DNA from 2 places in the Bradyrhizobium sp. IC4059 genome. Region 2 is predicted to be linked to the other one. Evidence: riboswitches for the same ligand, from Rfam matches in the RefSeq annotation. Region 2 holds a riboswitch; the other holds the start of a gene.
The links. Region 2 has a riboswitch for S-adenosylmethionine ahead of I6F12_RS26485 (O-succinylhomoserine sulfhydrylase). Riboswitches for the same ligand answer to the same signal wherever they lie in the genome.
Positions count from the first base shown of each region.

Region 1 (15,574 bases), 180 kb from region 2:
GCTCGGCGCCGAGCTACGCGCCGACCGGCTAAAGCGCGATGAGATTGGGATGAATCTTCATCGCGCTTTGGGTTGTTGTTTACGCATGATCTTTCCGGAAAACCGCTTCGCACTTTTCCGGATCATGCTTTAGCGGCTTTCGCGATCTTCGTCCGGAGCCGTCGTGTGCAGGGAATGCGCATCACCATGCAGCATCAATGCAAGCTGATGCAGCTGCGTGTCGCGAAAGCCTTCGGCCTCGATCGCCTTCACCGTCGCGGTGACGTAGTCGCGGTTGGCGCCGGACTGGCCGTGGCCCTGGACGACATGGCGGTGCTGCTCGGCCAGCGAGAGGCGGCCGGCATATTGCACATGACCGCGGTCGACGACGTAGGCGAGCGCGGCGACGCGCTGGCGTGCATCGTTCTCCAGCCACACCGAGCGCATCACCTCGCGATAGACCGAGGTGACCTGCTCGCGTGCGCGCAAATAGGCGACCACTTCGGCACGGTTCTTCTCGGCGACACGGAAGGCGATGCCGCGGCAGGCGCCGCCGCGGTCGAGTCCGAGCACCAGGCCCGGCTTCTCCGGCGTGCCGCGATGCACGAAGGAATAGACGCAGAGCGCGCGATGCTCGCCGACCAGCCGCGCCGGGACGCGCTCCTCGAAATCGAAGCCCGGCCGCCACATCAGCGAGCCGTAGCCGAACACCCAGAGGTCGCCCTTGGCTGTGGTGACGGAGGGGAGGGTGATTTCGGACATTTCGGGGACGGCTACCAGAACCCTGCGCCCAAGCGAAGCGATTTCTGCGCCTTTCGTCGCAGGCCCGCCCCGCTTACATTTGCCTGAATCTGGCGTCAAAGGGTCGCCGCATGTCCAATATGACCGTTGCCACTGGCCGCCGCTCCCGCTGGGGCCTTTTCATTGCCCCCGTTCTCGTCCTGGTCCTCGCCGTCGGCTGGACCTGCTTCTGGTTCTATGCGGCGTGGCAGGCCGAAATCGTCGCCGACGCCTGGCGGGCGCAGGAGGCCAAGGCCGGCCGCATCTATGATTGTGCCAAGCGCTCGATCGCCGGCTTCCCGTTCCGCTTCGAGGTCCAGTGCTCCGGCGCCAGCGTCGCCCTGGTCTCGCAGAACGCGAGCAAGACGCCGTTCACGGCCAAGCTCGACAACATCCTGGTCGTGGCCCAGGTCTACGACCCCAAGCGCATCATCGCCGAATTCGCAGCGCCCGCCACGCTGATCGACGGCATTACGCAAAACACCTTCACCGTGAATTGGAGCAAGGGCCGCGCCAGTGTGGCGGGTCTGCCGGCTGTGCCGGATCGCGCTTCCATCGTGTTCGACGACCCCAGCCTCAACCGTCTCGATGGCAGCGTGCAGGTGCCGCTTGCGCGCGCCAAGCAGGTCGAGCTGCACGGGCGCCTTGCCGATGGCTCGCCGGCCGATCATCCGGTGATCGAGACCGTGCTCCATGTCGCGCAGGGCAGCATCCAGGGCGTGCATCCGCTGCTCGCCGAGCCGTTCGAGGCGGACACCCGCGCCAAGATCACCGGCCTCTCCGACCTCACGCCCAAACCGTGGCCGCAGCGCTTCCGCGAGATCCAGGCTGCCGGCGGTCACATCGAGATCGTGCAGTCGCGCATTCAGCAGGGCGAGATGATCGCGGTCGCGGCCGGCACGCTCGGCCTGTCGCCCAACGGCCGGCTCGACGGCGAATTGCAGATGACGGTGACCGGCCTCGAGCGCGTGATCCCGGCGCTCGGCATCGAGAAGATGCTGGAGGAGGGCGTGCCGCAGGCCACGCTGGACCGCGTTGCGCCGGGCGTGAAGTCGCAGGACCTCAACAATCTGTTCGGCGCGCTCGACCGCGCCGTGCCGGGCCTCGGCAAGGTCATCAAGCAGAACGCCAATGCCGGCGTTGCCGCCGGCATCAATTCGATCGGTACCGAGAGCACGCTGGAAGGCAAGAAAGCGCGGAGCTTCCCGCTGAAATTCGTCGACGGTGCCGTGCTGCTCGGCCCGGTCAAGGTCGGTCAGATCCCGCCGCTGTATTAGTTGGCTCCCGTAGCCCGGATGGAGCGCAGCGCAATCCGGGGTTCTTGATCACAGCTGGCACTGTCCCGGATTACGCTTGTGCTCCATCCGGGCTACGCAGCTTTGTCCGGGCTACAGGCTCACGGCTTCTTCAGCGCCGCATGCGGCCGTCCGAAATCGGGCGCTGCGGAATCCTGGCCGATCTCGACGATGCCGCGGCGGATGGCGCGGGTGCGGGTGAAGTGGTCGAACAGCGCCTCCCCGTCGCCGCGGCGGATCGCGCGGGTGAGCTTTGCCAGATCCTCGGTGAAGGTGCCGAGCATCTCCAGCACGGCCTCCTTGTTGGCGAGGAAGACGTCGCGCCACATCGTCGGATCGGACGCCGCGATGCGGGTGAAATCGCGAAAACCGCCGGCGGAGAATTTGATCACCTCGGATTCCGTCACCTGCGCCAATTCGTCGGCGGTGCCGACGATGGTGTAGGCGATCAGATGCGGCAGGTGGCTGGTGATGGCGAGCACGAGGTCGTGATGATCCGGCGTCATCACCTCGACCTTGGCGCCCATCGCCGCCCAGAACGCGCGCAGGTGCTCCGTCGCCGCTGCGTCGCTGCCATCAGGCGGGGTCAGGATGCACCAGCGGTTGATGAAGAGCTCGGCGAAGCCCGAATCCGGGCCGGAATGCTCGGTGCCTGCCACCGGATGCGCCGGCACGAAATGAATGCCGCCCGGCAGATGCGGGGCCATGTCGCGGACCACAGCGCCCTTGACCGAGCCGACGTCGGAGACGATCGCACCCGGCTTGAGATGCGGCGCGATCTCCTGCGCTACGGGTCCGCAGGCGCCGACGGGAATGCAGAGGATGACGAGATCGGCATCCCTCACGGCCTCCGCATTGGTCGCCACCACCTGATCGACGATGCCGAGCTCGGCGACACGCGCGCGTGTCTTCTCCGAGCGCGCGGTGGTGACGATTTCACCGGCCAGTCCCTGGAGCTTCGCAGCGCGGGCGATCGAGCCGCCGATCAGGCCGAAGCCGATCAGCGCCACGCGCTGGAAGTGCGCCTGCGCGCTCATTTGCCGCCCATGAAGTCGCGCAAGCCTTCGACGACGAGGCGGTTGGCCTCCTCAGTGCCGATGGTCATGCGCAGCGCATGCGGCAGGCCGTAGTTCTTCAAGCCGCGCAGCACGAGCCCCCGCCTGGTCAGGAAGGCATCGGCGTCATCGGCGGTCCTGCCCTTATCGGTCGGGAAGTGGATCAGCACGAAATTGGCGACGCTCGGCGTCACCTTCAGCCCGAGCTTGCCGATCTCCTCGGTGAGCCAGTTGCGCCAGGTCTCGGTGAACTGCTTCGACATCGCCTGATGCGCGGTATCCTCGATCGCGGCGACCGCGGCATACATCGCCGGCGTCGACACGTTGAAGGGACCGCGGATGCGATTGACCGCGTCGATGACGTGCTCGGGCCCGAACATCCAGCCGATGCGCAGCGCGGCAAGACCGTGGATCTTGGAGAAGGTGTGCGTCACCACCGTGTTCTCGGTGGTGGCGACAAGCTCGATCCCCATCTCATAGTCGTTGCGCGAGACGTAATCGCAATAGGCGGCGTCCAGCACCAGCAGCACGTGCGAGGGCAGGCCGGCGCGCAGCCGCTTGACCTCGTCGAATGGAAGATAGGTGCCGGTCGGGTTGTTGGGGTTGGCGAGCCAGACCAGCTTCGTCTTCGGCGTCACGGCTTTGAGAATGGCGTCGACGTCGGCAGTGAAGTTGGTTTCGGGCGCGACCACGTTATTGGCCCCGTTCCCCATGGTCGCGATCGGGTAGACCAGGAAGCCGTGCGCGGTGGAGATCGCCTCGTCGCCCTGGCTGAGATAGGTGTGCGCGAGCAGATTGAGGATCTCGTCCGAGCCGGCGCCGCAGATGATGCGGTTGGGATCGAGCCCGAACGAGCGGCCGATCGCCTCGCGCAGCACGCGCGAGGTGCCTTCCGGATAGTCTTCCAGATGATCCGCCACGCGCTTGAAGGCTTCGATCGCCTTGGGCGAGGGGCCGAACGGCGTCTCGTTGGCGGAGAGCTTGAACACCTTGCGGCCCGGCTCCGGCACCGGGCTCTTGCCGGGCGTGTAGGGCGCAATATCGAGAATGCCGGGATTCGGCACGGGGCGGGACATCTTGGACTCCGGATAGGCTGGGCTGCTCGCGATTTTACGATTTCGGCCCGGTCGGGGGCACCGTATAGCGCGTTGCGTGGCTGCCGACGAGGGCCACAGAGCGCACCGAGGCCCCCGCCTCGATCAGGGCAGCCCTGATCTTGTCGATGCTGGTCGCGCCGGTGACCGAGACCAAGAGCGCCGCGCCGTCGAAGGCGGTATCAGGCACGGCCACGATCTCGGCGAGCGGCGACAGCGCGCGGGCGACCTCGGCGTTCCATCCCGAGACGCGCACGCTGAAGGTCTCGACCTCCGTCACCAGGGCGCTGTCGGCGACGCGCGAGATCGCGAACACCGGCAAGGCGGCCGGATGGTCGGCACGCTCGATGAAGGGCATCCGCGCGATGATCTTCGGCGCGCCGTCCGCTTCCAGCTCCAGCCACCATGGCGTGCGGCTCGAGGTCGCCGAGACCATTGCCAGATCACCCTTGGATTTCGCTACCGCCTCGACCGCGGCCTGTGCGCTGAAATGCGCGACGTAAGGCACGGTGAAGCCGAAATTGAAGCGCACGGAATCGCGCATCGCCGCCTCGCTGGCCGAGATGTCGGCATGCACGGAGAACGGCGCCTGTACGTAAGTGAAGGTCGAGATGATGACGCGCCAGATGCTCTCGACCGTGTCGAGCGGCAGGATGCCGCGATGACGCTGCACGATCTCGCGCATCATGGCAGCCTCGCGCGCGGGACGGAACGCCGAGCCGACCTCCTGGGTCTGCTTCACCTGGATCAGGCGATCGATGATCTCGCCGCGCTGCATGAGGAGGCGATGCATGCCCTCGTCGATCGCGTCGATCTCCTTGCGCAGTTCCTGAAGCGATGGTGGCGCGGGCGGACGTTGGGACATGTCTGGTCGTCGATCGTTCCGGTGGGGGATATCCTGATTAGGCAGTCGGGGCGGCGAAAGCAAAGAGAAATGACGTGCTTTGCGGGCGTCGCGGCAGAGGCGAATTGGGCCGATCCGGGCCGCGACTTGACGAAAACCGCCCAAGACGGTAGCTTTTGCCCGTTCCGTGGTCATTTGAGCCGGCCGGCTTGCAGCCACGTTAAAAAACTCGCTAAACAGGCCGGGGACGCTTCCGATCCCGGCCGAACCTATCGTTCAGGCCGGGTTTTTCATGGCCTGATGTCAGCGGCGCGGTCGAGCAGCCAGTCGCAAACGAGGTCGATGTCCGAGATGGGTAGCGTCAAGTCGATACCGAGTCCTGCGATCAGCGCCGATGAGCGATCGCACGAGGTGGATCATCCAAGCTCGCTGGTTGCGCATTTCGGCACCGAGCAGCCGCTGCGGCTCGATTGCGGCGTCGATCTCACCCCGTTCCAGATCGCCTACCAGACCTATGGCGAGCTCAATGCCGATCGCTCCAACGCCGTGCTGATCTGTCATGCGTTGACCGGCGACCAGCATGTCGCCAACGTACATCCCGTCACCGGCAAGCCGGGCTGGTGGGAGACGCTGGTCGGTCCCGGCCGACCCATCGATCCCAAGCACTACTTCATCATCTGCTCCAACGTGATCGGCGGCTGTATGGGCTCGACCGGGCCGGCGTCGATCAATCCCGCCACCGGCAAGGTCTGGGGCCTGGACTTCCCCGTCATCACCATTCCGGACATGGTGCGCGCGCAGGCGATGCTGATCGACCGGCTCGGCATCGACACGCTGTTTGCGGTCGTCGGCGGCTCGATGGGCGGCATGCAGGTGCTGCAATGGACCGCCGCCTATCCGGAGCGCGTGTACTCCGCGCTGGCGATCGCCTGCGCGACGCGGCACTCGGCGCAGAACATCGCCTTCCACGAGCTCGGCCGCCAGGCCGTGATGGCCGACCCCGACTGGCACGGTGGCGGTTATGCCGACCGCGGCATCCATCCGCATCGCGGGCTCGCGGTGGCGCGGATGGCGGCGCACATCACCTATCTCTCGGACGCGGCGCTGCACCGCAAGTTCGGCCGGCGCATGCAGGACCGCGAGCTGCCGACCTTCTCGTTCGACGCCGATTTCCAGGTCGAATCCTATCTGCGTTACCAGGGCTCGTCCTTCGTCGAGCGCTTCGACGCCAATTCCTATCTCTACCTGACGCGGGCGATGGACTATTTCGACATCGCCGCCGACCATGGCGGCGTGCTGGCCAAGGCCTTCGCCGACATCAAGACCCGCTTCTGCGTGGTCTCCTTCACCAGCGACTGGCTGTTTCCGACCTCGGAATCGCGCGCGCTGGTGCACGCGCTGAACGCTTCGAGCGCGCGCGTGTCATTCGCCGAGATCGAGACCGATCGCGGCCACGACGCCTTCCTGCTCGACGTGCCCGAATTCTTCGACATCTCCCGGGCCTTCCTGCAATCGGCAGGCAAGGCCCGCGGACTCAACCTCGAGGACCGTTAGCGATGTCCGTGCAGGAAGTGTTGCCGCTGGACGGCGTTGCCGCCAGGCCATCGGGTGATTATCGCGCCGATCATCGGCTGGTCGCCGAGATGGTCAAGCCGGGCTCGAAAGTGCTCGACGTCGGCTGCGGCGACGGCGATCTGCTTCAGCTGCTGGAGACCCGCGGCATCGACGGCCGCGGCATCGAATTGTCGCGCGAAGGCGTCAACCGCTGCGTCGCCAAGGGGCTCGCGGTGGTGCAGGGCGATGCCGACACCGATCTCGTCAATTATCCCGACGATGCCTTCGACTACGTGATCCTGTCGCAGACGCTGCAGGCGACGCGGCAGCCGAAGGTCGTGCTGGAGAACCTGCTGCGCATCGGCCGCCGCGCCATCGTCTCGTTCCCGAATTTCGGCTTCTGGAAGATGCGGCTCCAGCTCCTGATCGGCGGCCACATGCCGCGCACGGAGAATCTGCCGGCGACCTGGTACGACACCGCCAACATCCATTTCTGCACCATCAAGGATTTCGTGCAGCTCTGCGACGAGATCAACGTCAAGATGGAGCGCTCGGTCGCGCTCGATCTCTACGGCCGCCCGGTGCCGCTGAACCTGCCCTGGTGGGTGTGGAACATGTTCGGCGAGCAGGCGGTGTTCTTGCTGAGCCGCGGCGGGGGGAAGTAGTTTCTCTCCGTCATTCCGGGGCGATGCGAAGCATCGAGCCCGGAATCCATCGTCCAACAGCGCCTGCAGCCCGATGGATTCCGGGCCTGCGCCTTCGGCGCATCCCGGAATGACAGCTAGTGGGAAACCAGCGACCGCGGGTCCCGCACCGGCCAACGTCCTGCTTCCACCAGCGTCACGAACCGCTCGACACTCTCGTTGAACAGCGCGGGCTCCTCCAGGTTCAGCACGTGGCCGGACTTCGGAAACATCGCGAGCCCCGCCGCGGGCAGGTGCTTCTTCAGGAACAGGCTGGCGCCCACGCAGGGCTCGTCCTCGTCGCCGCAGATGATCAGCGCGGGTGTTGCCGCGCCTCTGATCGCGTCCGTCATCGTGTAGATCGAGGGACGGCCGCCCTGGAATCCGCGCATGGTGCGCGCCGATCCCTTGGCATCGTGCCGCGCCAGTGCGGCGTAGAAATCGGCATGCCCGCGTGGATCCTTCACCAGGAACGGAATCCGGCTCGGCGCCTCGCGCGTGACTTTCGCGACCTCCACCGATCCCAGCGTCTCGAACTGCTCGGCATTGGCGCGGCACTGCGTGCGCCAGGTCTCCAGGTTCTCGAGCTCCGAGCCGGAGCCGACGCCGGCCAGCGTCATCGACAGTGCGCGCTGCGGCGCGTTCAACCCGATCTGCAACGAGGAATAGGCGCCCATCGAAAGACCGACGAGATGCGCGCGCTCGATGCCGAGATGATCGAGCACCGCAAGCGCATCGGTGTAGAAATGCGTGTAGGTGTAGACCTCGCCGTCAGGCACGTCCGACGGCGTGTAGCCGCGCGCCGAATAGGTGATGCAGCGATGGCCACGCGAGAAGTAGCGCATCTGCGGCTCCCAATTGGTGTAGTCGGCCGCGAACTCGTGCAGAAAAAGTATCGGCGTTCCCTGGCCCGCCTCCTCGAAATAGATGCGGACGCCGTCCCTGGTCGTGGCGTGGGGCATTAACCGTTTCCCTCTGTTTCAAGCCGTGTTCGAGGATCGCAGTTAATTCTGTTGTCGGCAATGCGGCAGCAGCGCCGAGCACGAACACAAAATCATTGCAGCCATTCGCGGGCGTTGCGTCTTTTTCTCGCCACATCGGGCGGCTTAACGGCCAAACGGATGTCGGCCATTGCACGGGCCGGCGGGAAGTGGGGGTGTCAAGAAGGATGAAGAATGTTCGAGTTGTTTGCGTCTCGCCTGTCGCGTTGTGTTGTCGCGCTGGCGCTGTTCTTCGCGGCGTTCGCCGTGTTCGTTTCTCCGGCCTCGGCACGGCCGTATCATCGTCATAGCGCAGAGCGGCACGGTTACGTGCATCACGCCAGACATCATCACCACCGTCACTATCGCCATCATGCCCGCAGTTCGCGCTTCGAGCGCAGCGCGGCGCAATTGCAGGCAAGCGGCTTCGCCGACACCCAGGCGAGCTATGATCCGAATGCCAATGCCAGCGGTGCCGGCATGAATGGAGGCTTCAGCGGAGGATCGGGTCTCGTCTCCGAGGCTCGCCGCCATATCGGCGGCAATCCGACCGGGCGCGGCCGCCTGTGGTGCGCGCGCTTCATGAACATGGTGCTGGAGCATACCGGCCATCGGGGCACCGGCTCCGACATGGCGAGCTCGTTCGCGCGCTACGGCACGCGCATCTCCGGACCGCAGGTCGGTGCCATCGCCGTGATGTCGCGCGGCCGCCGCGGCGGTCATGTCGGCATCATCACCGGCATCGACGCGCAGGGTAATCCGATCATGATCTCCGGCAACAACGGCAACCGCGTCCGCGAAGCCCCGGTCTCGCGCGGCAAGATCTATGCGTATGTGATGCCGAACTGACGGTGGAGCTGTAGCGACGGTCTCGTAGGGTGGGCAAAGCGAAGCGTGCCCTCCGCTCGACGAGATGGTGGGCACGGCGCAAGAGCGCCTTTGCCCACCCTACGGCAGCGGAGTTAGCTCACAGCAGCTTCGGCTCTTCCACCGCCACCACATCGCCGACGCCGACGTCACCGTCGGCGATCACCTCGGCATAGATGCCGCAGTCCATATGGCCGAGATGGCGCGAGAGCGTGGGCGGGATTTCGAGATCGCGCTTGGCGGTCTCGGGGTCGACATTGGTGGCCGGGCAGCGGACGATGCGCTTGATCACCTTCAGTCTGGCCTGCCCGATCGCGAGCGTCTGGCCGACGAGGTCGAGCTCCGACCAGGCCGGCCAGCCTTTCACGTAGAGATTGGCGCGGAAGCGCAGCGGATGCACGGCGACGCCGCCGAGCATGGTCTCGATGGCGCGGACGCTGTCGAGATTGATGATGGAGACGACCTTGCGGGCAACGTCGGAGAAGCTGTGGTCGCGGCCGGAGAGGATTTTGGGCGGGCCCTTCAACTCGGGCTGAAAGTTCTCCGTGAAATAGGCCTCGATGGCGGCGCGCCCGGCGGCGGTCTCGAGATCGCCGCTGGCGACGATCTGGCCGTCCTTGCGGATGGTCAGCACGTTGGTTTCGTCGTCGAACCGGCTGTCGAGCTCGGCCAGCCGCTCATTGCGCGCCAGCATCAGGAACTGGATTTTCGGCTTCCATTCGGGCGCCTCGGGGTCGAACCCGCTCGGGCCGTTCTCGATGGCGTAGCGGCGGTCGGCCGGCAGGGTCTGGCCGACCCGCAAAGGAACGTGCGACAGGCGCTCCGGCGTCAGGCCCTTGATCGGGTAGCGGTAGAGGCCGGTGATCTCGGCGGTATGGCTGGCTGTCATGCCGCTACTTAAGGGATTCGGCCCGCCACCGCCAAGCCCGCCCGTCCGCGCACGAAATGGTGAAGTAGCCTCTTTCGCATCCGCAACCTGCTTCCCACATCTGGCCGAGGCCGGCGGCAACGCCGGCAAAAGACGACCGTTACCGGTTGAGAAACGTCAATGCGGTAATTGGAAACCCAATGAAGATGCCGTTTGGGGTGCCTTAGAGGGCCCCGAGGGCAGGCCGAGGGACAGAAAAGATGAATATCGAGAAGTATACCGAACGCTCCAGGGGCTTCATCCAGTCCGCGCAGTCGCTCGCCATGCGCGAGGGGCACCAGCAGTTCTCAACCCTGCATGTGCTGAAGGTCCTCTTGGACGACAATGAGGGGCTCGCCGCCGGTCTGATCGACCGCGCTGGCGGCAATTCCCGCGCAATCCTGAAGGCGACCGAGGACGCCCTCAACAAGGTGCCGAAGGTCTCCGGCGGCGGTGCCGGGCAGATCTATCTCGCGCCCGAGCTGGCCCGCACTTTCGATGCGGCCGAAAAGGCCGGCGAGAAGGCCGGCGACAGCTTCGTCACGGTCGAACGGCTTTTGCTCGGGCTCACGCTGGAGAAGACCAGCGAGGCCGGCACCATCCTGAGCAAAGGCGGCGTCACGCCGCAAAACCTCAACGCGGCGATCGAGGCGCTGCGCAAGGGCCGCACGGCCGACAGCGCGACCGCTGAGAACGCTTATGATGCCCTGAAGAAGTATGCCCGCGACCTCACCCAGGCTGCGCGCGACGGCAAGCTCGATCCGGTCATCGGCCGCGACGAGGAGATCCGCCGCACGATTCAAGTGCTCTCGCGCAGGACCAAGAACAACCCCGTCCTGATCGGCGAGCCCGGCGTCGGCAAGACCGCCATCGCCGAAGGCCTCGCGCTGCGCATCGTCAACGGCGACGTGCCGGAGAGCCTCAAGGACAAGAAGCTGCTCTCGCTCGACCTCGGCGCACTGATCGCAGGCGCGAAATACCGCGGCGAGTTCGAGGAGCGGCTGAAGGCCGTGCTGCAGGAAGTGACCGGCAGCGAGGGCACATTCATCCTGTTCATCGACGAGATGCACACGCTGATCGGCGCCGGCAAGGGCGACGGCGCGATGGACGCCTCCAACCTGCTCAAGCCGGCGCTCGCGCGCGGCGAGCTGCACTGCATTGGCGCGACCACGCTCGACGAGTACCAGAAGCATGTCGAGAAGGACGCCGCGCTGGCGCGGCGATTCCAGCCGATCTTCGTCAGCGAGCCCTCGGTCGAGGACACCATCTCGATCCTGCGCGGCTTGAAGGACAAGTATGAGCAGCATCACGGCGTGCGGATCACCGATTCCGCGCTTGTTGCGGCGACGACGCTGTCCAACCGCTACATCACCGACCGCTTCCTGCCCGACAAGGCGATCGACCTCATGGACGAGGCCGCGGCGCGGCTAAAGATGCAGGTCGATTCCAAGCCGGAAGAGCTGGATTCGCTCGACCGCGAGATCATCCGGCTCAAGATCGAGCAGGAGGCGCTGAAGAAGGAAAGCGATGTCGGCTCCAAGTCGCGGCTCCAGACCCTGGAGAAGGACCTGGCCGAGCTCGAGGAGAAGTCGGCGGCGCTGACGGCGCGCTGGAGCGCGGAGAAGAACAAGCTCTCCGACGCCCAGAAGCTGAAGGCCGAGCTCGACGGCTTGCGTGTCGAGCTCGCCAATGCGCAGCGGCGCGGCGAATTCCAGAAGGCCGGCGAGCTGGCCTATGGACGGATCCCGCAGCTCGAGAAGCAGCTTGCCGATATCGAAGCCAAGGAGAACTCGGGCGAGATGATGGAGGAGGCTGTTACCGCCAACCACATCGCGCAGGTGGTCTCGCGCTGGACCGGCGTGCCCGTCGACAAGATGCTGGAAGGCGAGAAGGAGAAGCTCCTGAAGATGGAGGAGCAGCTCGGCAAGCGCGTCGTCGGCCAGGCCGAGGCCGTGCGTGCGGTCGCAACCGCCGTGCGCCGCTCGCGTGCCGGCTTGCAGGACCCGAACCGCCCCACCGGCTCGTTCATGTTCTTAGGGCCGACCGGCGTCGGCAAGACCGAGCTGACCAAGGCTCTCGCGGAGTACCTGTTCAACGACGAGACCGCGATGGTCCGCCTCGACATGTCCGAATACATGGAGAAGCACTCGGTCTCGCGGCTGATCGGCGCGCCTCCGGGCTATGTCGGCTATGACGAGGGCGGCGCGCTCACCGAGGCGGTGCGGCGCCGACCCTACCAGGTGGTGCTGTTCGACGAGATCGAGAAGGCGCATCCTGATGTCTTCAACGTGCTGCTGCAGGTGCTCGACGACGGCCGCCTGACCGACGGCCAGGGCCGCACCGTCGACTTCCGCAACACGCTGATCATCATGACCTCGAACCTTGGTTCGGAATATCTGGTGAACCAGCCGGAGGGCGAGGACACCTCGGCCGTGCGCGAGCAGGTGATGGGAATGGTGCGGGCGCACTTCCGCCCCGAATTCCTCAACCGCGTCGACGAGATCATCCTGTTCCACCGCCTGCAGCGGAGCGAGATGGGCCGGATCGTCGAGATCCAGTTCGCGCGGCTGCAGAAGCTCCTGACCGATCGCAAGATCGTGCTGAGCCTCGATGCCGCCGGCCGCGACTGGCTGGCTGCCAAGGGCTGGGATCCCGCCTACGGCGCACGGCCCTTGAAGCGGGTGATCCAGCGCTACCTCCAGGACCCGCTCGCCGAGATGATCCTCGCCGGCGACGTCAGGGACGGCGACAATGTCGCGATCTCGTCCGAAGGCAACGTGCTGACCTTCAACGGCAAGGCGCCGCAGACCGCCGAGATCACCCAGTTCGAGGCGCCGTTGGCAAAGCGGAAGCTGAACTGATGAAATACACGCCCTCCGCGCCAAACTCGCGGAGGGCGTTTTCAATCCGCTAAGAACGCGTCCACCACTGCCTGATCGCGGTCGTAGACCCAGCATTCGCTCAGCAGGCCTTCACGCACGGCATAGACCAGCAACCGTTCCAGTTCAGCCGTGCGACCGTCCCGGCTGAATGATTCCCGTGCGAGAATGGCGCCGCGCCGCGGCCCGGCCATCACGTCATCGATGGCGAGCAGTTTTCGGTTGGAGCGGCGTGCGACCTCGGCCAGAGTGGCAAGCGCGGCCGCCTTGCCGCGGTGAGTGCCGGCGAGCGGATTATGGCCGGCATAGTTCAGCATGAATTCATCGTGGTAGCAGGCGGCGATCGCGGCGCGGTCACCGGCCTGCCAGGCGGTCGCGTAGCGCGTGATGGCGGCGCGGATCGCGGCGATTTGTGCGGCGTCGTCTACCAGAACTCTGTCCATCGATATGATCTCCCGGGTCATCGGCAGCGCTGTGCCGGTGCGCTATGATGAGGCATGACCTCGCCTTCCGGCTTTCAGGAACTGGCTATCAGCACGCCGCCCAGCGGCGGACCAAAGAGGGCGCGGATGCTCGATTGGGACGCGCGGGTGCTCTATCTCGGTCCAGCCTTCGGGCTGACGCCCCACCGCAATGCCACCGGCGTGCTGGCCGTCGCGCTCGACGGGGCGATAGGCGTAGCTAACGATCCGAGGGCGCGCTCACCGTCTTATCGCCAGACCCGCAGCGTGCTGATCATGCCCAACAGTCTGCACCATCTCCGCACCGATGCTGGACGGATGGCCTTCCTCTATGTCGATCCCCTCGGCCGCGATATCGAGGCGCTTCGCTCACGAATGAAGGAGGTCGGATCGAGGGCCGCGTTCGACATGATCGACGAGAGGTCGGTCGTCGCGCTGTTCGGCGCCATCGCGGAGCGACGCCTCGCATCTGAGGACGCGCAGCAAGCAGCCCGCGATATGCTTGGGATCGGATCAAGTCCGCAGCCAGATGCAAGAATTGCCGCCGCCATCGAGCGGATGCGCGAGCAGCCCAGCGGTTCGCACACCCTTGCTGAACTCGGCCGCAGGGCCGGACTTTCGTCCTCGCGCTTCCTGCATCTTTTCAAGGACGTCACGGGTGTGCCGCTCCGCCGCTACCGGATCTGGTCCCGGATCGGCGCTGCCGCGCGGGCGGTCGCACAAGGCCAATCGCTGACCGAGGCCGCGCATGACGCGGGCTTTTCCAGCTCCGCGCATTTCAGCACGGCCTTCCGCGACATGTTCGGTATGATGCCGTCGGAATTGTTCGCACGGGTGCGTGCGGGCTAGAGTCTGCAACGTTCTGTTGCAGGTACTCGGCGACGGCCCGCTGACCGAGGGCAGGGCTGTACCGGCGATTCCGCGACATGCTGATCATCATGGCCTCGAACCTCGGTCCGAGTATCTCGTGAACCAGCCGGAGGGTGAGGATCTGAAATGAAATCCGCCCCGGAGGTCACCTCTCCGGGGCGTCTTGTTTTGCTGTCTCGCCAAATTTAGTTGCCGGCCGCCAGGGCGGAGCGCGGCTCGACGCCGTCCTCCTCCTCCTCCTCCAGCTCCGACAAAATATCCACCAGCTCGCGCACCCGGCCCTGCGCCAGCGGGCGCAAATCGTTGATCATCGGCTCGTCGTTGGCGAGCCAGGCCTGGGCCTCGGCAAGCTCCTCGGCGGTCGCGCCAGTTCCGATAATCTGGGCAATGGTGACATCGTCGGCGCGGTCCACGGCTTTGACGACATCGTCGCGTGAGAGGCGCGTCATGGGCGATCCTCCTGCTGGCTTCCGGTCAGCGTCTAAACGGCGAACCGGCGCGCCGGTTCCCGGGGTCGAGCCCCGTGCACGCCACTGCTATTTCTTCACCACCTTGTAGATCGCATTCTCGACATCCGAGCTGACGTAGATCGCGCCCGTCGCGCCGACTGCGACGCCGGTGGGGATATGCGTCGGCAAGCCGCCGGGGGCGCCGGTCAGGCCGATCGGGAGATTGGCTGCGATCTCGGTGACCTTGCCGGATTCCGGCACGATCTCGATCAGCCGCTTGGCGCCGACTTCGGCGACGATCAGCTTACCGTCGCCGGTGCGCGCGATGCCTTCTGGCATCTTCAGATCCTTGGCGATCACGGTCTTTTCGCCGGTGCTGTTGATTTTGGAGATGATGCCAGCAAAAGCCTCGGTGACGTAAACCTCGTCGCCGGCCCCGCGGACGAGACCCATCGGACCCTCGAGCGCGCCGATCAGCGTGGTGCGATCCTTGCCGTGCTCGCCGCTCACCTTGACCAGCGACTTGGTGCCGAGCTCGGCTACCAGGATGCTGCCGTCCGCGAGCACGACCGCGTCATGCGGCGCCTTGAAGTCGTGCAGCATGTCGCGCGTCGCGCCGGTCTTGCCGTCGATCACCTGCACGGTGCCGGTGAACCAGCTCGACAGGACCACGTCGTTGCCCTTCGCCGTCGCGCTCATCGGATATTCGAGCGTCGTGCCAGCGGCGTGCATGCGCGCCTTTTCGATGACCTCGCCGGTCACGCCGTCCACCGTGCGATAGGCGAACAGGTCGGCGACGTGGATCGTGTCCTTGCCGTTCTCCGAGGTGACGCCGATGCCGCCGGGCAAAGCGAGCTTGCCGATGATGATCTGCTTG
Region 1 is NZ_JADYVH010000009.1:3,457-19,030, reverse strand. It holds gene I6F12_RS25645 (lysophospholipid acyltransferase family protein) at 1-32, shown strand, start outside; gene I6F12_RS25640 (gamma-glutamylcyclotransferase) at 130-741, opposite strand; gene I6F12_RS25635 (DUF2125 domain-containing protein) at 852-2,036, shown strand; gene I6F12_RS25630 (prephenate/arogenate dehydrogenase family protein) at 2,156-3,091, opposite strand; gene hisC (histidinol-phosphate transaminase) at 3,088-4,185, opposite strand; gene I6F12_RS25620 (chorismate mutase) at 4,220-5,068, opposite strand; SAM riboswitch at 5,225-5,304, shown strand; gene I6F12_RS25615 (homoserine O-acetyltransferase) at 5,399-6,601, shown strand; gene metW (methionine biosynthesis protein MetW) at 6,604-7,266, shown strand; gene I6F12_RS25605 (alpha/beta hydrolase) at 7,383-8,246, opposite strand; gene I6F12_RS25600 (TIGR02594 family protein) at 8,460-9,113, shown strand; gene I6F12_RS25595 (MOSC domain-containing protein) at 9,232-10,020, opposite strand; gene clpB (ATP-dependent chaperone ClpB) at 10,260-12,899, shown strand; gene I6F12_RS25585 (nuclear transport factor 2 family protein) at 12,941-13,360, opposite strand; gene I6F12_RS25580 (AraC family transcriptional regulator) at 13,487-14,227, shown strand; gene I6F12_RS25575 (hypothetical protein) at 14,434-14,697, opposite strand; gene I6F12_RS25570 (hypothetical protein) at 14,785-15,574, opposite strand, start outside.
Region 1: another riboswitch for S-adenosylmethionine. It lies ahead of I6F12_RS25615 (homoserine O-acetyltransferase); the one in region 2 lies ahead of I6F12_RS26485 (O-succinylhomoserine sulfhydrylase).

Region 2 (15,574 bases):
ACGACGGTGAGGATCAGCCCGGTGAAGTAAGCGTGATAGAGATCGGCGACGGCGCGCCAGCGCTTCCATTGCGCGTGCTGCGCGAGGTCTGGTGCGATAGTCATGTTCGCTCCCGGCTTGTTGTTTTGCGGGAGTGTGTCATCGCGGATCGGGTGACGCAACCGGACGCGCTCTCGGTGTTATCGCCCGCGAAGGCGGGCGATCCAGTACTCCGAGATGGTCATGCTTGAATCGAGAGGCCGCGGCGTACTGGATTCCCCGCCTCCGCGGGGAATGACAGCGGTGGGTGAGGTTAGCACTACACCCTGAAATGCTTGCTGAGCTTCAGGCCTTGCGCCTGGTAATTCGAGCCGATGCGCTGGCCGTACATCGCGTCGGGGCGGGCCAGCATCTTCTCGTAGACGAGGCGGCCGACGATCTGGCCGTGCTCGAGGATGAACGGCACCTCGCGCGAGCGCACCTCCAGCACGGCGCGCGATCCCAGCCCGCCAGCGCCGGCATAGCCGAAGCCGGGATCGAAAAAGCCGGCATAGTGCACGCGGAATTCGCCGACCAGGGGGTCGAACGGCACCATCTCAGCGGCGTAGTCGGGCGGCACCTGCACCGCTTCCTTGGAGGCGAGGATATAGAACTCGCCGGGGTCGAGGATCAGGCTGCCGTCGGGGCGCGCCGAGATCGGCTCCCAGAAATCCTCCACCGCGTAGCCGGCGCGGCGGTCGACATCGACGACGCCGGTGTGGCGCTTGGCGCGATAGCCGACGAAGCCGCTCGCCTTCTCGCCGGAGAGATCGACCGAGACGGCAACGCCGCCCGAGAGATCGGCATCGTCGATGTCGACGAGACGCTCGCTGGCGTGCAGCGCATCGAGCTCGTCGGCATTGAGGATGGCATCGCCGGTGCGGAAGCGCACCTGGCTGAGACGCGAGCCCTCGCGCACCAGCACCGGAAACGTCTTCGGGCTGATCTCGGCATAGAGCGGGCCGTGATAGCCGGCGCCGATCATGTCGAAGCGACGGGTGCCGTCGGCGATCACGCGGGTGAAGACGTCGAGCCGGCCGGTCGAGCTCTTCGGATTGGCGGCAGCGACGATCTCCGGCGGCAGCGCGAGGCTCTCGAGCAGCGGCACGATGTAGACGCAGTTGGTCTCGAGCACCGCGCCGTCGGCGAGGCTGAACTCGTGCAGCTTCAGCTCGTCGATGCGCTCTGCCACGGTGGCACCGGGCCCGGGGAGGAAGCTGGCGCGGACCCGATAGGCGATGTCGCCGAGGCGCAGATCAAGGCTCGCCGGCTGGATCTGGCTCTCGACGAAGTCGTAGGCGGGCAGGATGAGACCTTCTTCCGCCATCGCCGCAATCATGCGGTCGGGCAGGATACCATTGGCGTCGGCGGCGACCGTGAACGTCAACCGGGGGTCCTCATCAAGGGTCGAGTGCATCCGGACATGCCGGAAATACAAGTCTTTTACGGCTATCCGATGGACGCCTTGACGGAAAGGGCATTGCGGAATATGAGCATCACTTATCCCGTGGTGATTTGAGCCGGCCGGCTTGCAGCCACGTTAAATAAGTCGCTAAACAGGCCGGGGACCTCTGTGATCCCGGCCCGTGGAGATATCCAGGCCGGTTTTTTTGTGACCGTTTTCGCCTCGACGGTCATGTCGGAGAGGGTCCTATGTCGAAGTCGTCTGCCACTTATCGCCCCGAAACCCGCCTGGTCCATTCCGGCACCCTGCGCTCGCAATATGGCGAGACCTCGGAGGCGCTGTTCCTGACGCAAGGCTATGTCTACGCCAGCGCGGAGGAGTGCGAGGCGCGCTTCAAGGGCGAAGATCCCGGCTTCATCTATTCGCGCTATTCCAACCCGACGATTGCAATGTTCGAGCGCCGCATGATCGAGCTCGAAGGCGCCGAGGCCGCGCGCTCGGCGGCAACCGGCATGGCGGCGGTGACGACCGCGATCCTGGCGCCGCTCAAGGCCGGCGATCACGTGGTCGCCTCCCGTGCGCTGTTCGGCTCCTGCCTCTACGTCATCCAGGACCTGTTGCCGCGCTACGGCATCGAGGCCACGCTGGTCGATGGGCTCGATCTCGACCAGTGGCAGCGGGCGCTGAGGCCCAACACCAAGACGTTCTTCCTGGAGAGCCCGACCAACCCGACGCTGGACGTGCTCGACATCCCCTCGATCGCCGAGATCGCGCACAAGGGCGGCGCGCGGCTCGTCGTCGACAACGTGTTCGCGACGCCGATCTGGCAGAGCCCGCTCGCGCTCGGCGCCGACGTCGTCGTCTACTCTGCGACCAAGCACATCGACGGCCAGGGCCGCTGTCTCGGCGGCATCATCCTGTCCTCCGAAGCCTTCATCGCCGAGCACATCCACAATTTCATGCGCCAGACCGGCCCGTCGATTTCGCCGTTCAATGCCTGGGTCCTGCTCAAGGGCCTGGAGACGCTGGGCGTGCGCGTGCGCGCGCAGACCGACACGGCCGCGCGCGTCGCCGAGGTGCTGGCGAGCCATCCCAAGATCTCGCGACTGGTCTATCCCGGCCGCGCCGATCATCCGCAGGCGGCGCTGGTGAAGAAGCAGATGCGCGGCGGCTCGACGCTGGTCGGCTTCGAGGTGAAGGGCGGCAAGGCGGCGGCGTTCCGTGTGCTCAACGAATTGAAGCTCGCCAAGATCTCCAACAATCTCGGCGACGCCAAGAGCCTCGTCACGCATCCGGCGACCACGACGCATCAGCGCCTCAAGCCGGAAGACCGCGCCGCGCTCGGCATCAGCGAGGGATTTATCCGCTTCTCGGCGGGGCTCGAGCACGCGGATGACCTGATCGAGGATCTCACCGCGGCGCTGGAGAAGGCGTGAGGGAAGCGAGGTCTCGTAGGGTGGATTAGCCGAAGGCGTAATCCACCTCTGCTGCATCTGCGGAGATAGACAGTGGTGGGTTACGGCTTCGCCTAACCCACCCTACGCACCCTCTCACATCGGCCGGTACGTTCTCACATCGGCGGGCACGCTCACACCGAGCTTGATCTGGCCGACGGAGCGGATGATGTCGTCGCCGAGCAGCTGGGCGAAGCAGGCATAGCCCCAATCGTTCATGTGCAGGCCGTCGGCGATGACGAAGCCCTCCACCGGGATCGACTGGTTCTCGTGCCAGTCGCGCATCACCTCGAAGCGCGGGAAAATGCCGACCTTGCGGAGCTCGGCGACGTTGCCGAGCAGCTTGATCATCTTGCCGGCGCTCTCCTTGCGCTGGTTGACGGCCGGCGAATATTGCGGATCGACCAGCACGATGTCGGTGCCGCCGGCGGCCTGAATGCGGCTGATGCCGTCCTCGACCAGCTTGGCCGTATCGGCAGGATCGAGATTGCGCAGCACCGCGTTGGTGCCGACCTGCCAGATCACGAGATCCGGATGCCTGTCGATCACCTGCGTCTGCAGACGCTTCATCATCTCGGGGGCGTCCTCGCCGCCGACGCCGGCATTGATGACGCTGATGTCGGCAGTCGGATAGTGCCGGCGCAGCTGCGCGGCGAGACGATTGGGGTAATTGAACTCCGGCGAGCTCGCGCCGAACCCCTGGGTCGACGAGGAGCCGAACGCGACGATGACGACGGGCTGGCCGGCGGCCAGCTTGCTCGCGACATGCGGCAGCGAGCCCATCGCCTTGGAGCCGCCCTTCGGCGGCAGGCAGGGCACCCGGCTGAAGATGTCGGCGGCGGACTTCGCGACCTCCTTCACCTTGTCGATGGCGCGCGAGGTGACGCCGCGCTGCTCGGGCGACCTCGCGGCGACGGTGGTCTGGGACGGCGCAGCGGGCGCGGGATCAGGCGACTGGGCGGGTGCGGGGGTCGCCGGTTGAGCGGCCGGCGTCTGCGCATGCGCGGCGGGCGTCAGCAACAACAGCACTGCTGTTGCAGGCACGGCTAGCCATGACGTCAGGCAAAAAGGGCGGAGAGAACTCATTAACGCTAGACCTCAATTTTGCTGCTGGGCCGGCTCCAGATGAGCAGCGTCGATCACGAACTGTGCCAACGCCCGGCCAAGGCAATCATGGACCTGCTTCGCCAGCTCAGGCCCGCGGGACGGGTTGAACAGGTCGAACTGGCCCTGTTCATTCCACTGCCGCATGATCGCGAAACGATCGAACAGCGGGATGTCGTGCTCCTGTGCCACGACGCGCATATTATCGAGAAAAGGCTGCGCCGAGATCATGGTCTCGGTGCGCGGGCTATATTGCAAATTCATCAAGACGACGTCCGCCCCTGCCTTTTGCAACGCAACAACCCCGTCGGTCACCGCGCTACGAAATTCGTCGGGATCGATGGATCGGATAGCATCCACGGTCCCGGTCTGCCAGATGACCAAAGTAGGCGTTTTTGCTTCCATCAGCTTAACGAAGGTGGACGCGGTCTCCTCTGCCGTTTTCTTGCTCTGTATTTCTACGGAGACGTGCACCGGCTCGGAGGGCGGCAGTTTCTCCTTGAGGATCGCCTCCATGCGCGCCGGATAGGAGCTGCTCTCCGACGAGGGAATCGTGGTCGAGCGGCTGCCGATCACCAGGATGTCGAGCGGTTTGCCGGCCTTGATCGCCTCGGCGACCTTGGGCAGCTGGCTTTCGCTGGTCAACAGATAGGACGGCAGTTCGCAGGCCGCAGGCATAGGGGATGCGGCAGACGCGGCATCGCCCGCGCGCGCCGTGGGCGCGGCGAGGTTACCGCATAGCAGGACCAGGCTCAGGAGAACCTTCGCCTTCATCAGCCCCCTCCCGCCAGATCGGCGTTGCCGACGGCGTTTTTGGTTTTCGCACCGCTCTTGTCAGCCACACGCTTGTACCACGAAATGACCCAGGCCACCCCCCACATGATCAGGATTCCGGAGAGGCTAATCAACGCATGCATGACCGGCCCGCCGGAGATTTCGGCGAGGACGAAATGGCCGGCAAAGGCCAGGAAGACGCCGAGGCAGAAGATCTCGAGCGAATGCTGACCACATAGAATCAATGGTCGTAGCCAGCGCGATTTCAAGCCCGGCCAATCGCGGGGCAGGAAGCGTACGGTCAGCGCCGCCAGCGCCAGGAAGTGCGCGAAGCGCAGCACGTCGAGGTCGGTCTTGTCGATCGGATACATCCATTGTTCGATCTGCTTCGGCATGAACTGGGAGAGCTGGGGCACGTACCAGGTCAAGGTCACGTAGAACGCCGCGATGAGATAGGCGATCGAGATCCACATCGTCACGGGCGAGGCCAGGATGCCCGACATGCGACGCGCACCTCCGAGCGCGCACCAGGCACCAAACACGAACAGCAATTGCCAGGCGAACGGATTGAAGGCCCAGAAGCCGTTCGGATAGGCCGACAGGTAAAGGTCGTACTCCCAGGTCACCGCGTAGAGCAGGACCGACAGCCCGAGCGTGACGTCCGGCCGCCATTTCATCGACCAAAGGATCAGCGGCAGCGCCAGCATCAGCACGATGTAGAGCGGCAGCACGTCCATGTTGACGGGACGGAAGCGCAGCAGCAGCGCCTGCACGATGACGACGTCGGGCTGCTTGAGGAAGTCCATGATGCCCATCTCTTCGGTGTAGAGCGGGTTCTCGAACCTGGTCGCGACATAGGAGATCTCGGCGAGGAAGATCGTGAACAGGAAGACGTGGGCGACGTAGATCTGCCAGACCCGGCGCAGGATGCGCGCGGTGGCGATGAGAACGCCGCTCTCCAGCATGGCCCGGCCATAGACGAAGGCCGCGGTGTAGCCGGAGATGAAGATGAAGATCTCGGTGGCGTCGCTGAGGCCGTAATTGCGGATCGTGAACCAGGTCAGCAGACTGGGCGGCAGATGGTCGATGAAGATCAGCCACAGCGCGAGGCCGCGGAACAGATCGAGCCGGAGCTCGCGCTCGCCGATGGCGGGCAGCGTGATGGCCGGCGCTGCGGCGCGCGCCTTGGTCCCTGCGGGCTTGGCGCCCGCGGTTCCTGCGATGGTCGATCCCGTCACTTGGTCGGCAATGGTCATCGGGGCCTGGAAACCCTTCCGCAAATCGCGACGTTGAAGCAGTGTAATGGTCCGGCTGTCGTCTCGCAAAGCGTCCGGATCACATCAGGGTGTCTCCCTCGGTGGTGTGCTTTCCCGCCAATTCTGGCGGGACGATGTCGCCAAGGCGCCCGCGGGGGTTTGGTTCCCGGGGCGGATTTCGGTATGATAACAGCCATGTACCGCGCCGTGACCCGCCAGATCGAAGTGACCGTCGAGCCGAACTTTGTTCCGGAGCAATCGTCGGCCGACCGCTCGCGCTACTTCTGGTCCTACACCATCGTCATCACCAATTCGGGCGAGGAGACCGTGCAGCTCAAGACGCGGCACTGGATCATCACCGATGCCTCCGGCCGCCAGCAGGAGGTGAAGGGCGAAGGCGTGGTCGGCGAGCAGCCGATCCTCGCCCCCGGCGAGCGCTTCGAATACACCTCCGGCGTGCCGCTCTCGACCGCCTCGGGCTTCATGACCGGCCGCTACCAGATGGTCAGCGAAACCGGCGAGCGTTTCGAGATCGACGTGCCGACGTTTTCGCTGGACAGCCCCGACAACAAGCGGGTGTTGAATTAGAGAGGCGAGTTCGCCGTAACACTCACAACTGTCATGCCCCGGCTTGACCGGGGCATCCAGTACGCCGCGGCCTCTCGTTTCGATCAGCATCGTCTCGGAGTACTGGATCGCCCGATCAAGTCGGGCGATGACACCGCGCGTGTGGCACTGCTCCACTCGACATTGCGAGTGCAGCGACGCGGGTAGGCTCAGGCGTCCTCGACGCCCGCCTCGTGCGGCGTGAACTGGTACACCGACGAGCAGAACTCGCAGGTGACGACGACCTTGTCGTCCTTGACCATGGCGGCGCGGTCGTCGTGCGAGAAGCTCTTGAGCATCGCGGCGACCGCATCGCGCGAGCAGGAGCACCGCGCCTCGAGCACCTGCGGATTGAACACGCGCACACCGCGCTCGTGGAAGAGGCGGTAGAGCAACCGCTCGCCGGAGAGCTCGGGATCGATCAGCTCGACGTCTTCGACCGTCTCGATCAGCGAGCGTGCCTCGACCCAGGCATCGTCTTCCGCGACGCTGTGCACTTCGGTGCCGTCGGGCGCATCGCCGGGATGCAAGTCCGCCTGCCGCGCGCGCTCCGGCGCCTTCGGCAGAAATTGCATCAGCATGCCGCCGGCGCGCCAGCGATGCTTGCCGCCGTCGCTCGAGCGCCACTCCTCGCCGACCGCGAGGCGCACGCGCGTCGGGATCTGCTCGGAGCGCAGGAAATATTCGTGGGCGGCGTCTTCCAGGCTGCCGCCGTCGAGCGCAACCAAGCCCTGGTAACGGCTCATGTCGGGGCCCTGGTCGATGGTCATGGCGAGATGGCCGCGGCCGAGCAGCGTGCCGGAATCCTTGGCCGTGCCCAGGCGCGAGGCGTCAAAGCGCGCATAGGCGCGCAGGCGGTCCGGGGCCCTGTAGTCGACCACCAGGAACGACACCGGACCGTCGGTCTGGGCCTGAAGAATGAAGCGGCCCTCGAATTTCAGCGTCGAGCCGAGCAGCGTCGTCAGCACGATGGCCTCGCCGAGCAGCTTGCCCACGGCTGCGGGATAATCGTGCTTGGTGAGGATGTCGTCGAGCGCGGGGCCAAGCCGCACCAGGCGCCCGCGCACGTCAAGCGCGTCGACCTCGTAAGGCAGCACGGCGTCATCGATCGGAACCGATGATGGCGCGCGAACCGGGCCTTCAGGCCCGGTGTTCATGTCAGGAGACTGGGAAACCATGGCGCTTTATCTGGGGTGGTTCGATGCAAATTGAAAGAGGCACGCCCGCATTCCGTCGTCCGCGGAACGACGAGTGCGTAGCCCGGATGGAGCGCAGCGCAATCCGGGGGGTCTTTCCACGCGTTGAGAACCCCGGATTTCGCTGCGCTTCATCCGGGCTACAAGAAGGCTACTTCACCGCGTCGAAGCACCAGGCCAAGATGCCCTTCTGCGCGTGCAGGCGGTTTTCGGCCTCGTCGAACACGACCGATTGCGGCCCGTCGATCACCTCGTCGGTGACCTCCTCGCCGCGATGGGCCGGCAGGCAATGCATGAACAATGCGTCCGCCTTGGCCAGCGACATCAGCTTGGCATTGACCTGGTAGGGCTTGAGCACGTTGTGGCGGTGCTCGCCCTCCTTGTCGCCCATCGACACCCAAGTGTCGGTGACGACGCAATCGGCGCCGCGCACGGCGGCTTCCGGATCGGTGCCGAGCACGATCGGCGCGCCCGTCGCCTTGATCCAGTCGCGCATGGCCTTTTTCGGTGCGAGCTCCGGCGGCGTTGCGACATTGAGCTGGAATTTGAAGCGCTCGGCGGCATGGGCCCAGGACGCCAGCACGTTGTTGTCGTCGCCGGCCCAGGCCACCGTCTTGCCCTCGATCGGGCCGCGATGTTCCTCATAGGTCATGAGGTCGGCCATCACCTGGCAGGGATGCGAACGCCGCGTCAGGCCGTTGATGACGGGCACGGTGGCGTTGGCCGCAAGCTCCAGCAGCGCATCGTGGTTGAGGATGCGGATCATGATGGCGTCGACATAGCGCGACAGAACCCGCGCGGTGTCGGCGATGGTCTCGCCGCGGCCGAGCTGCATCTCGGCGCCGGTGAGCATGATCGCCTCGCCGCCGAGCTGGCGCATGCCGACGTCGAACGAGACGCGGGTGCGGGTCGAGGGACGCTCGAAGATCATCGCCAGCGTCTTGCCCTCGAGCGGCCTGACCGGCTGCTGCGCCTTCTGCTTCGCCTTCATCGCCGAAGAGGCGGCGAGCATGCTCTTGAGCTCCGAGAGCGGCAGCTCGTTGATGTCCAGGAAGTGCTTGGGAGCTTTGTTGGGCGTCGTGCTCATCAGCTTGCCGCCCGCTTGGTCTGGCTGGAGGAGATCGCAGCGCAGGCGCGCTCTAACCGGCCGACGCTGTCCTCGATCTCCGCTTCCGTGACGATCAGGGGCGGCAGGAAGCGCACGACATTGTCGCCGGCCCCGACGGTGAGCAGCTTTTCGGCGCGCAGCGCCGCGACGAGATCGCCCGAGGGCACCACCGCCTTGATACCGATCAGCAGGCCCTCGCCGCGCACCTCGCTGACGATTTCGGGATGACGATCGATCACGGAGGCGAGCTTCTGCTTGAGCAGCAGCGACATCTTCTGCACGTGGTCGAAGAAGCCGGGCTTGAGCATGACATCGAGCACGGCGTTGGCAGCCGAGATCGCGAGCGGATTGCCGCCGAAGGTGGAGCCGTGCGAGCCGGGCCCCATGCCGGCCGCCGCGTCCGCGGTCGCCAGCACCGCGCCGATCGGAAAGCCGCCGCCGAGCGCCTTGGCGAGCGACATCACATCCGGTGTGACGCCGGTGCGCTTGTAGGCAAAGAGCTCGCCGGTGCGGCCCATGCCGGTCTGCACCTCGTCGAAGGCGAGCAACAGGCCGCGCTCGTTACAGAGTTCGCGCAGCGCCCTCAGGAAGGCGTGAGGTGCAGAACGAACGCCACCCTCGCCCTGGATCGGCTCGATGAGAATGCCGGCGGTGTGCGGACCAATCGCCTTCTTCACGGCGTCGAGGTCGCCGTGCGGCACCTGATCGAAGCCGTCCATCGGCGGACCGAAGCCCTCGAGATATTTCGCAGAGCCGGTGGCGGCGAGCGTCGCCAGCGTGCGGCCATGGAAGGCACCCTCGAAGGTGATCATGCGGTAACGTTCCGGATGCCCCTTGGAGAAGTGATGGTGGCGCACCAGCTTGATCACGCCTTCCAGCGCCTCGGCGCCGGAATTGCAGAAGAACACGAAGTCCGCAAAGCTCTCATTGCAGAGGCGGCTTGCGAGCTTCTCGCCGTCAGGGCTCTGGAACAGGTTCGACATGTGCCAGAGCTTGGTCGCCTGCTCCTGCAACGCCTTGACCAGCGCGGGATGGACATGGCCGAGCGCATTCACCGCGACACCCGAGGTGAAATCGAGATAGCGATCGCCGTTGGTCGCGATCAGCCAGCAGCCTTCGCCGCGCTCGAAACCGAGGTCGGCCCTGGCGAAAACGGGGAGCAAATGCGGCGCTGCGCTGTTAGTCATGACGTCACTTGAATGTTGCGGACGGTGTGAGGCATGCATTGCGCGACGCACCATCGACCGGCCCCGGAAAACGAAACGTGCCGCCTTTTAAGGGCGGCACGTGGCACTATCTTATGCCTGGCAAGACGGGTGTCAATGCCGCCCGGAAAGCCTCGCGAAACGCTGATTCCGTAGTCTTGCGGTGCCGATTTTGCGGGTTTTTCACCACGGAACATGTGGAAGCGAGTCGGCGGACTCTTGCGCGGGAGTCACGCCATATTGTAGCGTTTGGACTGTCAGATACGACATCTCGTGCAGCAGTTCTGATCCCAGAAGTCCTCATGTACCGGCGTAAACGTTCGGGCGTCTTGAGCGCGCCCGGCGAGCCTTAAGGGATTCTGACGGCACGGGTTTTTCAAGGCTAAAGCATTCGCTGCGAAGGCCCCAGGATGGCAGGCGCGCAGCGAGGGAAAGGGTGCAATGACGGTTTTGACCTGGTCCGATGATCGCGTCGAGCAGCTGAAGAAGCTCTGGGAGGCCGGACTTTCGGCCAGCCAGATCGCGGCGGAGCTCGGCAATGTGACCCGCAATGCCGTGATCGGCAAGGTGCACCGGCTCGGCCTGTCCGGCCGCGCCAAGAGCCCTTCATCGGCAGCGCCGCGGCCGCGCAAGGCACGGCCCGCGCAGCATATGATGCGGGTGACCCGCCCCGTCGCGCGCGGCAACACCGCGTTGGCGCAGGCCTTCGAGGTCGAGTTGGAAGCCGAGCCGGTTACCTACGACAACGTGGTGCCGATGAGCCAGCGGCTGTCGCTGCTGGAATTGAACGAGGCGACCTGCCACTGGCCGGTCGGCGATCCCTCGAGCCCGGATTTCTTCTTCTGCGGCGGCAAGGCGCTCTCCGGCCTGCCCTATTGTGCCCAGCATTCGCGCGTGGCCTATCAGCCCGCAGCGGATCGCCGTCGCGCAGCACCGAAACCGGGCACGCGGTGAGCTTGCGGAATTCCCTGATCGCCAAGCTTTGATCGCCAAGCTTGATCGCCAAGACTGCAGCCGTCATACGATGACGGCTCCCAATCGCCCGGTGTCATCCCCGCGAATGCGGGATCCGTAACCGCGGGGCGCAATCGTTGCGCGAGATGGTCACCCCGAGTCTTCGCCAAACCACGTCCTGTGGCTAATCGCGAACAGCGCAAGCGCTCGCGCTGAGATCCCGGGCTCACGCTGCGCGCGCCCCGGGATGACGGCCGAGATCGGCGCCGCAGTTCGCCAAACCAGCTGTCGCTGGCGCCTTACGTCTGCTCAGCCTTCGCGAAGCGATCGTCCAGCGCGTAGCCGGCGCCGCGGACGGTGCGGATCGGGTCCTGCTCGCGGCCAAGATTGAGCAGCTTGCGCAGGCGGCCGATATGCACGTCGACGGTGCGCTCGTCGATGTAGATGTCGCGGCCCCAGACGCTGTCGAGCAGCTGCTCGCGCGAGAACACGCGGCCGGGATGCTCCAGGAAGAACTCCAGCAGGCGATATTCGGTCGGACCGAGATCGATCGGCCGGCCCGAGCGCGCCACGCGGCGCTTGTCGCGGTCGAGCTCGATATCGCCATAGGCGAGCACGGTGGCGAGGCGCTCGGGACTCGCACGCCTGAGCAGGCCCTTCACGCGCGCAAGCAGCTCCGGCACCGAGAACGGCTTGACGATATAATCATCCGCGCCGGTCGCGAGCCCGCGCACCCGTTCGCTCTCCTCGCCGCGCGCGGTGAGCATGATGATCGGCAGCTGCTTGGTCTCGGGGCGGGTCCGAAGCCGCCGGCACAGCTCGATGCCTGACAGGCCCGGCAGCATCCAGTCGAGCACGATCAGATCGGGAATGTGCTCCTTGAGGCGGGTGTCGGCGTCATCGCCGCGCATCACCGTCTCGACGTCATAGCCGTCGCCTTCGAGGTTGTAGCGAAGAAGCTCGGTGAGAGCTTCCTCGTCCTCAACCACCATAATGCGTGCGCCCATGTGGTCGTAGCTCCTTAAGTCGTCAGGTGTTCGGCACCGTCGTGGCGAAGGTCGTCATGTCGCCCTTCGGCCGCTTGTCGGTGATCGCCTGGCCCTCGATCATGTAGAACACGGTCTCGGCGATGTTGGTGGCGTGGTCGCCGATCCGCTCGATGTTCTTGGCACAGAACATCAGGTGGATGCAGAACGAGATGTTGCGCGGATCCTCCATCATGTAGGTGAGGAGCTCGCGGAACAGCGAGGTGCAGATGGCGTCGACTTCTTCGTCGCCCTTCCACACCGCCATCGCCGCCGGCAGGTCGTGCGCGGCATAGGCGTCCAGCACCGACTTGACCTGCTGCTGCACGAGGTCGGTCATGTGCTCCAGGCCGCGGAACAGCTTGAGCGGATGGAAATCCGTCTCCAGCGCCGCGACGCGCTTGCCCATGTTCTTGGCGAGATCGCCGATGCGCTCGAGATCGGTCGCAACGCGCATCGCGCCGACGATCTCGCGCAGGTCGACGGCCATCGGCTGGCGGCGGGCGATGGTGAGCACGGCGCGCTCCTCGATGCGCTTCTGCAGCGCGTCGAGCTCGACGTCGGTGGCGACGACGCGCTGGCCGAGCGCGACGTCGCGGCGGATCAGCGCGTCGACGGAATCGACGATCATGCGCTCGGCGATGCCGCCCATCTCGGCGACCAGGCGGGTGAGCTCCTGAAGGTCGCTGTCGAAAGCCTTTACGGTATGTTCAGAACCCATGTTCCGTCTCCTCAGCCGAACCGGCCGGTGATGTAATCCTGCGTGCGCCGATCGCTCGGCGACGTGAAGATCTTGCTGGTGTCGTCGAACTCGATCAACTCGCCGAGATACATGAAGGCGGTCTTGTCGGAAACGCGCGCCGCCTGCTGCATGTTGTGGGTGACGATCGCGATCGTGTAGTTCTCGGACAATTCCTGGATCAGCTCCTCGACCTTGGCGGTCGAGATCGGGTCGAGCGCCGAGCAGGGCTCGTCAAACAGGATCACCTCGGGCCGCACCGCGACGGTGCGGGCGATGCAGAGGCGCTGCTGCTGGCCGCCGGAGAGCGACAGGCCGGAGGCATTGAGCTTGTCCTTGACCTCGTTCCACAGCGCGCCACCGCGCAGCGCCTTCTCGACGCGGTCGTCCATCTCGGACTTGGAGATCTTCTCATAGAGACGAATGCCGAAGGCGATGTTCTCGTAGATCGTCATCGGGAACGGCGTCGGCTTCTGGAACACCATGCCGACCCGGGCGCGGAGCAGGTTGAGGTCGAGCTTGGGGTCGAGGATGTTGGTATGGTCGAGCAACAGCTGACCGTCGGCGCGCTGGCCCGGATAGAGGTCGTACATCCGGTTGAAGATGCGCAGCAGGGTGGACTTGCCGCAGCCGGACGGGCCGATGAACGCCGTGACGCGGTTGGTGCCGAGCGCCAGGTTGATGTTCTTCAGCGCGTGGTGGTCGCCGTAGTAGAAGTTGAGGTTGCGCGCCGTGACCTTGGCGGGCGCCTCGGGCAGGGGCTGCGAGCCGGGATGAACGGTCGGTGCGCTGACGGAAACAGACATTTCACTCATTTTGCAGTCCTCTCGGCGCCAAGGATGCGCGCGCCAATGTTAAGGGCAAGCACGGTCAGGGTGATCAACAGCGCGCCGCTCCAGGCGAGTTGCTTCCAATACTCGTAGGGGCTCTGCACGAAGTTGTTGATGGTGACAGGCAGGTTCGCCATCGTCTTGTTCAGGCCGAGGCTGAAGAACTGGTTCGACAGTGCCGTGAACAACAGCGGCGCGGTCTCGCCGGCGACGCGGGCGGTCGCCAGCAGCACGCCGGTGATGAGGCCGGAGCGCGCGGCACGATAGGCGATACGCTTGATCACCAGCGAGCGCGGCAGGCCGAGCGCGCTGGCAGCTTCGCGCAACGGATTCGGCACCAGCAGTAGCATGTCTTCGGTGGTGCGCACGACGACCGGGATCACGATGACGGCAAGCGCCAGCGCGCCCGCAATCGCCGAGAAGCCGCGCATCGGCACCACCACCGCGCCATAGATGAAGAGGCCGATGATGATCGAGGGTGCCGACAGGAGAATGTCGTTGATGAACCGGATCACCGAGGTCAGCTTGTCGTTGCGGCCGTACTCGGCGAGATAGGTGCCGGCGAACAGGCCGAGCGGCGCGCCGATGCCGACGCCGATCACGGTCATGATCAACGAGCCGACGATGGCGTTGCGCAGGCCGCCCTCGGTCGATCCGGGCGGCGGCGTGTCAGCTGTGAAGACCTGGAGGTTGAGCCCGGCCAGGCCGTTGTAGAGCAGCGTGACCAGGATCAGCGCGAGCCAGGTGACGCCGAAGGCGGCGGCTGCGATGCAGAGGCCGCGAATGACGACGTCCCAGCGGCGGCGGCGCGAATAGATCGGGTTCATGGCTTCACTTCCCGGCCTTGGTTTCGAGGCGCAGCAGCATCAAACGGGCGGCAGCGAGCACGAAGAACGTCAGCACGAACAGCAGGAGGCCGAGCAGGATCAGGCCGGACTGGTGCAGGCCGTCGCTCTCGGCAAATTCGGAGGCGATCGCCGCCGAAATCGTCGTGCCCGGCGCGAAGATCGACGAGGAGATCCGGAACGAGTTGCCGATGATGAAGGTCACCGCCATGGTCTCGCCGAGCGCCCGGCCCAGCGCCAGCATGACGCCGCCGATGATGCCGACGCGGGTGTAGGGGATCACCACGCTGCGGACGACCTCCCAGGTGGTGCAGCCGACGCCGTAGGCGGCTTCCTTCAGCACCGGCGGCACCGTCTTGAACACGTCGACCGAAATCGAGGTGATGAAGGGCAGCACCATGATGGCGAGGATCAGCGCGGCGTTGAACAGGCTGAGATAGGACGGGGGCCCTGCGAAGATCGCGCCCAGCACGGGGACGCCGTCGAACACCCTGATCATGAAAGGCTGGAAGGTGTTGGCCAGGAACGGGCCGAGCACGAAGAAGCCCCACATGCCGTAGATGATCGAGGGGATGCCGGCGAGCAGCTCAACCGCCATGCCGATCGGGCGCCGCAGCCATTGCGGGCAGAGCTCGGTGAGGAAGATCGCAATGCCGAGACCGACGGGAATGGCGATCAGCATCGCGATGAAGGAGGTGACGAGCGTGCCGTAGATCGGCCCGAGCGCGCCGAGCACCGGCGGATCGGCCGAGGGCGCCCAGCGCTGCGTCCACAGGAAGGAGATGCCGAACTCCTGGATCGCCGGGAAGGCGCCGACGATCAGCGAGATGATGATGCCGCCGAGGATCAGCAGCACCGAGATCGCGGACAACCGCGTGATCCAGTAGAAGGTGACGTCGCCGAGCTTGAACGCGCTCAAGGCCTTGGCGCGATCATATGGACCGGCAGCATCAATCACATTGCTCTCAACAGCCATCTCAGCCACGCCGATCCCCTATACCCGTTTTATGTACGCTTGTTGTTGGTGGCGCGCTCCGGATGCGGCAGGAGGCCGA
Region 2 is NZ_JADYVH010000009.1:181,613-197,186, forward strand. It holds gene I6F12_RS26475 (hypothetical protein) at 1-104, opposite strand, end outside; gene I6F12_RS26480 (2'-deoxycytidine 5'-triphosphate deaminase) at 299-1,405, opposite strand; SAM riboswitch at 1,516-1,595, shown strand; gene I6F12_RS26485 (O-succinylhomoserine sulfhydrylase) at 1,672-2,859, shown strand; gene I6F12_RS26490 (SGNH/GDSL hydrolase family protein) at 2,974-3,963, opposite strand; gene I6F12_RS26495 (lipolytic enzyme) at 3,976-4,755, opposite strand; gene I6F12_RS26500 (OpgC domain-containing protein) at 4,755-6,011, opposite strand; gene apaG (Co2+/Mg2+ efflux protein ApaG) at 6,207-6,599, shown strand; gene I6F12_RS26510 (Hsp33 family molecular chaperone) at 6,788-7,795, opposite strand; gene argF (ornithine carbamoyltransferase) at 7,965-8,900, opposite strand; gene I6F12_RS26520 (aspartate aminotransferase family protein) at 8,900-10,108, opposite strand; gene I6F12_RS26525 (GcrA family cell cycle regulator) at 10,568-11,080, shown strand; gene phoB (phosphate regulon transcriptional regulator PhoB) at 11,380-12,087, opposite strand; gene phoU (phosphate signaling complex protein PhoU) at 12,110-12,826, opposite strand; gene pstB (phosphate ABC transporter ATP-binding protein PstB) at 12,838-13,659, opposite strand; gene pstA (phosphate ABC transporter permease PstA) at 13,656-14,501, opposite strand; gene pstC (phosphate ABC transporter permease subunit PstC) at 14,506-15,495, opposite strand.